DNA from 2 places in the Paenibacillus sp. Y301 genome. Region 1 is predicted to be linked to the other one. Evidence: riboswitches for the same ligand, from Rfam matches in the RefSeq annotation. Region 1 holds a riboswitch; the other holds the start of a gene.

The links. A riboswitch is a leader RNA that binds a small molecule or an ion and turns the genes downstream of it on or off. The one in region 1 is predicted to bind cyclic di-AMP.
Region 2: linked by a shared signal. The riboswitch ahead of AC1D69_RS22875 (resuscitation-promoting factor) and the one ahead of AC1D69_RS05730 (TrkH family potassium uptake protein) in region 1 are both predicted to bind cyclic di-AMP.

Annotation. Positions count from the first base shown of each region.
Region 1 covers NZ_JCAIUL010000002.1:482,297-486,483, reverse strand. Annotated here, with positions in the region: gene AC1D69_RS05740 (LysR family transcriptional regulator) at 1-350, shown strand, start outside; gene AC1D69_RS05735 (potassium channel family protein) at 480-1,148, opposite strand; gene AC1D69_RS05730 (TrkH family potassium uptake protein) at 1,188-2,528, opposite strand; cyclic di-AMP (ydaO/yuaA leader) riboswitch at 2,592-2,758, opposite strand; gene AC1D69_RS05725 (CPBP family intramembrane glutamic endopeptidase) at 3,190-4,187, shown strand, end outside.
Region 2 covers NZ_JCAIUL010000020.1:46,031-50,217, reverse strand. Annotated here, with positions in the region: gene AC1D69_RS22885 (HD domain-containing protein) at 1-214, shown strand, start outside; gene AC1D69_RS22880 (TatD family hydrolase) at 256-1,026, shown strand; cyclic di-AMP (ydaO/yuaA leader) riboswitch at 1,228-1,445, shown strand; gene AC1D69_RS22875 (resuscitation-promoting factor) at 1,718-2,884, shown strand; gene rnmV (ribonuclease M5) at 3,005-3,547, shown strand; gene rsmA (16S rRNA (adenine(1518)-N(6)/adenine(1519)-N(6))-dimethyltransferase RsmA) at 3,552-4,187, shown strand, end outside.

The sequences.
Region 1 (4,187 bases):
ATTTACATGAGACACCCATGATTATTTTCTCAAGTGGGACATGGTATCGTAAATTAATGGACGACTTATTTGAGAATACGGGTATTATGCCTGATATTCGAATGGAGATCGACTCGTTTGAAGCGATTGTCCGCTTATTACCTACTTGTAAAGCTGTAACATTATTACCCAAATCTTATCTACATCAACAACTTATTGACGATAATGATCTCAAAGTTATTCATATCCCTGATCTCAAAGAAACACGACGAACGACATCCTTAATCTATGGTGAATATACCGAGTTAAGTAAGGCTGCACGGCAATGGATCGAAGAAACAGAATCCTTATTTAATCGCCTAGATTTATGATTTTTATGATTTCACCAAAAAAAGAAACACAGAGAAGGTCAAGGATAATCTCCTTGACCTTCTCTGTGTTTTACGTTCGCATTTTTTTGAGAAATTAGCTACCTCTACCGAAAGTGGTTCTATTCCTATTTAATTGTCATCCATGAGTTCATTCTCAAAATTTTCAATATTCTCGTTAGACCCGATAATGACCATAATATCGCCTGCTCGAACCTGATCCATTGCTGTAGGCGCCACAATAATGCCAGTTGATCTATGCAAAGCCACGATGCTACAGCCAAATCTAGTACGAATATTTATCTCTGTGAGTGTCTTACCATCAAGACATAACGGAGCGTTCATCTCTACAATGCTGTAATCTTTCGAAAGTTCAATATAATCCAGTAAGTTCGGAGTTACCAGTTGATGTGCAACCCGAATGCCCATATCTCGCTCAGGGTACACTACTCGATCTACTCCTAGTTTCTCCAATGCTCTTCCGTGAAGAACAGAGATCGCTTTAGCAACGACTGTCGTTACTCCTAAATCTTTGAGCAGTATGGTTGCAAGAATACTCGTCTGGATGTCTTCTCCGATAGCCACAATACCACAATCGAAATTACGAACACCTAACGATTTCAGCACTTCTTCATCTGAGGCATCTGCCACAACAGCATACGTCAGTAACTCACTCATATCACTTACAATCTCTTCATTTCGATCGATCCCTAGCACTTCATAATTCAGTGCCATAAGTTCTTGAGCAATAGAAGACCCGAACCGCCCCAATCCAATAACGACAAACTGCTGTTTCTTCATCTCTCTTTCAATACTCCTTTAATCATCTCAATTTCTCTTCTACCCTATAATAATTTTACCCTCTGGATGACGATATAACTCTTTGCCTTTCTTCGGACCCAGTGCATATGCCAGTGTAAGTGGTCCAAGGCGACCTGCAAACATCGTTAGACTTATCAGAATTTTACCCGCTAAGGTCAGATGTGTGGTTAATCCCATCGTTAACCCTACTGTACCAAATGCAGAAGTTGTCTCATACAATATCATTAGAAAACTACTGTCTTCTGTCGTAGAAAGTATCATCGCTACACTCATTACAAGCAAAAGTGCAACTAGTGTAATCGTGAGCGCTTTAAATATACGTTCTTGCGCAAACCGGTAGCGAAACAATACGATGTCATCTCGTCCACGTAACATGGAGATCACAGCACCAATAATAAGCGTAAACGTTGTTGTCTTGATCCCACCTCCAGTAGATCCTGGAGAAGCCCCAATGAACATAAGTATAATCATAAAGAATTGAGATGCCTGTCTCATATTACCCAGATCAAGCGTATTCGCACCTGCAGTTCTTGGTGTAACCGATTGGAAGAGGGAGCCAAGGATTTTGCCACCCCAATTTAACGACCCTAATGTTCTTGGATTAGAATACTCGAATACAAATATAACAATGGCTCCGAACACGATTAGAAAGGCTGTCATGGATAGTACTACTTTTGAATGTAAAGATATCCTACGCGTCTTTCGGAAATCGACCATGTCAGATAGAACAATGAATCCAATTCCTCCAGATACAATAAGGAACATCACCACAAAGTTGACGATTGGATCATATACATAACCTGTAAGGCTACGGAAGTCACCGAATAGATCAAATCCAGCATTGTTAAACATTGAAATGGCATGAAAAATACCAAAATATAAAGCTTTTCCAAAGGGCATATCTACTGCCCATCTTACAGTTAACAGAACAGCAGCTGATCCTTCGATAATAAGAGAAAAGAGTAATACTTTTCGAATCAGTCGTACTATTCCTTCCATTGAGCCCTGATTCATCGCTTCTTGAAGGAGCAAACGGTCACGTAGGGATATCTTCCGTTTCAACAGAAAGGCGAATAACGTAGCCATCGTCATAAATCCAAGTCCGCCCACCTGAATGAGCATAATAATGACCACTTGCCCAAATGTGCTGAAGAACGTCCCCGTGTCCTGCACGACTAAGCCCGTAACGCAAGTCGCTGATGTTGCTGTAAACAATGCATCAATGAAGGCGAGGGGTTTACCCGTCGTATTCGATATGGGTAAGGTTAACAATACCGTTCCCAGTAGTATAATGGTAGCGAAACCAATAACTAGAATTTGTGGAGGGGATAATCTGAACCAACTATACTTCCATTTCACACGCTTCACCCCTTTTTAAATCAACAAAAAAAGACACTGGAAATCCAATGCCTCTCGGTTGGTTCCTGCTTGCATATCGCCTACGAGGTTAGCTGACGGATTCGGGTATGCACAGCTTACCCTATTCGTTCATTCAACAACGAAATTCACCCCACAAGTAGATAGACTAAATCGTCTCTACAAGAAATGGTTCCCCCGTATTTCATATGAAAATTTGGCGCATTATTAAATTGCATTCCGATTATAATCTTTATCCAGTAACTGTACAAATTGATTTTCTGGACAAATGACTGGATATGGGTTAAATATAAGCGAAAGAACGTATCAGAACAGTGGTTCTCTCTCCATAAGTATGATTACCTTCTTATTCATCTGCTTTGCACCATTTCGAGTTACATTTGCTGGATTTACCGCTAGAAGCTATGCTATGTTATCGTTACTTATAAGAGCATCTAACGAAGTTTATGTTTTCGATGTAAGTTTTTACGAAGTATTACCAAGGAGTAGCGCTCAAAAACTTTAAGTTTATGCTTTCGATGTAAGTTTTTACGAAGTATTACCAAGGAGTAACGCTCAAAAACTTTAAGTTTATGCTTTCGATGTAAGTTTTTACGAAGTAATTCTAAGAAGTAGCGCTCAAAAACTTTTAGGAGGAAATTAAATGAATTCTACGGGACAACCTTTGAAACTTAATATCAACTATAAGGTTCTCGGTCTATGTGGGGTTATCGGTCTGATTCTGTTTATGATATTGCAAGTATTCCCCAGCACCGCATCCGATACACTGGAGCAACCAAGCAAAGAATTAATCACTAAGGATCAAGCAAGAATCGCGGCCACACAATATGCTGAGTCACAACTTCACATTCATGTATTGAGTCAACCCGATGATACTTTGGTCACCTATCAATCTGACTCAGATTTATATGGTTATTTATCTAAAGAGAAGTTAATGGAGAAATACAATACTACTTTCGATCATAAATATCCAACCGAAGTTTACCGCGTCCGTCTGAAAGAAGGTAATACCAATAACTACCTTAATATAGATGTACATATGAATACAGGAGATATCGTATCCTTTTCTCAGAAGAAGAACTCGCCCCTTATTGAACCTACAGAGGAATCGATCAGTACAACAAATAATGTAAGACTTGCAGAACAATGGCTAACCCAATTAGGATATGATTCAAAGACTCTCCAGATCACAGAAAATAAAAAATCGACCCTTACCTATTCGGACTTAAATACTACGATTGGCGAGGCCGTATTACAATTGAAGTTCACTTTCGGATCAGACAGGATCGTCTCCTTTGAACCTTCCTTTTCGATTCCGTCAGAACATACATCTTATGTAGAAAAAGAACACACCAAAGCCGTTTGGATGACCATGCTCGGATATGGACTCCTCACTTTAGCGCTTGGCATACTTGCTATTGTATATAGCGCAATAACGAGAAAGCATACCTCTTTTGTTCGAGGAATATTCCTGAGTTCATTCTATTTCATTGTCTCCATGCTAAGCACATTAAATATGTTGCCCGCCTTGGAAGCCGAGGGACTGACGGGATTAAGTCTAACGTTCGGGTTAATATTCCAGGGTCTCCTTACCTTAGTTATGGCTGCGTTATTGTACTTCTCACTTGTTGGTGGAGATGG
Region 2 (4,187 bases), on a different contig from region 1:
TATATTTCATCCTAGTGATGGAGTGAGTCAGAAACATATTTTATTGTTGGATCGACAAGAAAAATTAAAAGAAATTTCTGAAGTGTCAGAAATTGTAAGATCTATTAGTGGTCTACATCGCGGTAAATGTCACCTATATTATCCTGAACAGAAGTTGAAGGCGGCTTTATCGCTATTTTCTCCTTCTATTGCCCATATTTTTGAAGATTATTGATAAAAGGCTTGCGTTTGTCCAGATTAAGAGGGGGTTATACCATGATGTTGTTCGACACACATACTCATCTTGACGCACCGCAATTCGACGAGGACCGCGAAGAGGTTATTGCACGTGCAGTTAAAAATGGCGTAGGTAAAATGATAAATGTTGGCTTTAATCGGGAGACAATCCCGACGACAATGGCACTAGCTGAGAAATATGATTTTATCTATGCTGCTGTAGGATGGCATCCACAAGATGCCATTACGATGAAAGAAGGGGATCTGGAATGGATCGCGTCCCTGTGTAAACATGAGAAAGTTGTAGCCATTGGTGAAATTGGACTTGATTATTATTGGGATACCTCACCTAAAGATATTCAACAACAAGTACTACGCCAGCAAATTGGACTTGCTCGTGAGATTAACATGCCTATTGTCATTCATAATAGAGATGCACATGAAGATGTGGTAAGAATTTTACGAGAGGAAAAAGCACACGAGGTTGGTGGGGTGATGCACTCCTACTCAGGCAGTTGGGAAACGGCAAAAATGTGTCTTGATATGGGATTTCATTTATCATTTGGTGGGCCCATCACATTTAAAAATGCGAAGCAACCAAAAGAGGTATTAGCCCAGGTTCCAATGGATCGATTATTGATCGAAACAGACTCCCCATATCTTACTCCCCATCCTTATCGTGGGAAGAGAAATGAGTCTGCTCATGTTAGGTTAGTGGCAGAAGCGGCTGCTCAGATTAAAGGGGTTGACATTGAAGAATTAGCCCAAATAACTACCCAAAATGCACTGTCACTATTTGGGATTTGTTAAAAACGAGAGGAAATGTAGCAAAAGAGGAAGAATAAGCGACTAATACTTGTTTTATGATGATATAAAGCGATAATATTACAATATTTTAACTATTTATTCGTATTTTTGTGGTTGATTAGTGCTTTACAACTTGCATGAAAACACGATATTATCTTTTCAGTGATAAGAGTAGATCGTTTTTTGATTGCTTATTATTTTCCTGAACCAGTCTCGCTAAATCTCCAATTGTGTGGAGAACGGGGGAACCAATACGAGCAGAAAAACTGATGAAATATCAGGTGGATGACGTATTTGATTTCTTTTATTGGATCTTTGGGGTGAATTCAAGGGCATCCGCCATGAGCGGTAGACCTAAGATCGGGCGGCTCTCTTTCGTCCAAACCCGACAGCTAACCTCGTAAGCGTTATGAAGAGAGGCAACCTCGTGTATGCAAATTCCGTCTATTCATGATCGGGAAGCCACGAAAGAGTTCCTCTAACTCTTTCTTATGGCTTCTTTTATTTTTGAATAAAGACAATATTGTCATCATACTCTTGTTTAACAGGGGGTGACAATCATCACGAGCAGACTGGTACAGGATGCAGGATACACTTGTGGTTAAGTATCCTGTAAAAATTTAAAATAGTCACGTCAATCGCAGATTACATATATGGTTACATAGACGGCGAGGCTATGAAGGAGGATCGGAAAGTGGGCATTTTGAATGAAGAAACCCATGATTCATCATCATCCAGCATGACTTACGCAACGCGTTGGAAGCATGAATATGTACGTAATATTTCTGTTGTAGCTATTGTTTTAATTGCAATTACCCTGATGGCTCTTTTATTAATCAGCATTCAAACGCGTAAACAAGTATATGTGTCGGTAGACGGTCAGGTTAAAGCCATTGAGACAAATCATACGTTGTTGCGAGAAATGCTTGAGGAAGAAGCCATCATACTAGGACCCAAAGATAAGGTGTCCATGGCATTGAACGGTACAATTAAAGATGGGGATAAGGTTCAAATTCAACGGGCAAGTAAAATTAATGTTACCGTTGATGGTAAATCCCATCCCATACTTACAACGCAGGGTTCGGTGAAAGAGGCTATTCGGGAAATGGGTGTTTCTCTCAACGAATCGGATAAGGTATTTCCTGCACTGACAACTAAAGTTACCAATCAATTGGATATCAAGGTTGTCCGGATTAACAAACAGATTGTAGATCGCGTAGAGGAAGTCCCCTTTCAGGTGATCAAGACTTCAGACCCTACGATTCTAAAAGGAAATGTTAAGGTGGTTCAAAATGGACAGCCAGGTGCCATTGTCCATCATGTCGAGAAGATATTTCAAGATGGTCAGTTTGTCTCGATGAAGGTAGTTGGTAAAGAAGTGCGGAGTACCAGGCAAGATAAGGTTATTGCTGTAGGTACAAAGGTAGAAGCACCTAAGCCAGTCGTAATAGCATCCCCAAAAGTAGTTAAGAAAGAAACCAGCAAGAAGAGCCCTGTTACAAAGGTGAGTCAGAATAACAAGACTAGTAAGGCTGGAGTCGATTTCACATATAAGAAAGTCCTTAAGAATGTTTCTATGACTGCCTATTCTTCTGAAGAACCAGGAATAGGTACGAAGACAGCTTCGGGTACACGCGTTACAGAAGGGCGCACCATTGCGGTTGACCCTAAAGTTATCCCTATTGGGTGGTGGGTGTATATTGAAGGTATTGGCTTCCGTCGTGCAGAAGATACAGGCGGCGCTATAAAAGGGAACAAAATTGACGTGTATTATGATTCCTTACAGAATGCACGTAATTTCGGAAGAAAGTCCGGAAAAACGGTATATGTGATTGGACCGATCAAGCCGGAATTGAACTAAACACGTTTTACAATGGTGTTATAATGCTATACTATTAGGGTCATATGGATGTCATGTTAAAGAAGAGGATAACTCCTCTTCTTTTTGTTGTTATACTGGATTTTGAAGGGAAGAATCATCATGATTAAAGAAATCATTGTCGTGGAAGGTCGCGATGATACTACGGCCATTAAGAGGGCTGTAGAAGCGGACACAATCGAAACAGGCGGTTCAGCAATTAATGCACGTACGATACGGCGTATTGCCCTAGCACAAGAACGTAGAGGTGTTATTATATTTACCGATCCTGATCACGCCGGTGAGCGGATTCGCAAAATTATTGCATCTCGTGTGCAGGGATGTAAGCATGCGTTCATTCCCGAGGTTGATGCCACGCGTAAAGGTGATATTGGTGTAGAGAATGCATCGCCAGAAGCGATCCGTCATGCATTAGCACGGGTTCATACGTCCTATGAAGGGGTGGAGAGCCTGATAGACCTGGAGGACCTTGTACAAGCAGGTCTGATGGTGCACCCTGATGCAGCTGCTCGTAGAATGGCTATGGGTAACATTCTTGGAATTGGGTATTGTAACGGCAAGCAGTTCCTGAAGCGTCTCGCTATATTTCAAATTACGCGTGATGAATTCGTGAGTGCCCTCGCCCAAATTGAAGAGGGAGGTTAAGAATATGAATGAGTTAGACAATATTGCTACACCAAGGCGAACGAAGGATATCATCAGACGTCATGGTTTTTCTTTTAAGAAGAGTCTAGGTCAGAACTTTCTGATTGATCAGAATATTTTAGACAAAATTGTGGATGCAGCTGAGTTGGATCCCACAAAAGGGGCTCTAGAGATTGGCCCAGGGATCGGTGCACTTACTGAGAGGTTGGCACAAACAGCAGGTACGGTAACAGCAGTGGAGATTGACAGACGTCTTATTCCAATATTAGAAGAAGTGTTGGAGCCTTATGAACATGTTCAGGTAGAACAAGCGGATGTACTCGAAGTAGACTTGCCTGATTTGTTTGAGCGGAACTTTAAAGATGTATCTAAGGTCAGCGTAGTAGCTAATCTACCCTATTACGTTACGACACCTATCTTGATGAAACTTCTGGAAGGTAAACTCCCACTTGAGCATATTGTTGTCATGATTCAAAAAGAAGTTGCTATACGCATGGCAGCCTCACCAGGAAGCAAGGATTACGGTAGCCTTAGCATTGCTGTTCAATATTATAGTGAACCAAAGTTGATCTGTACTGTGCCGAACACTGTGTTTATACCCCAACCGAATGTGGATTCTGCCGTCATTCGTCTTACGGTT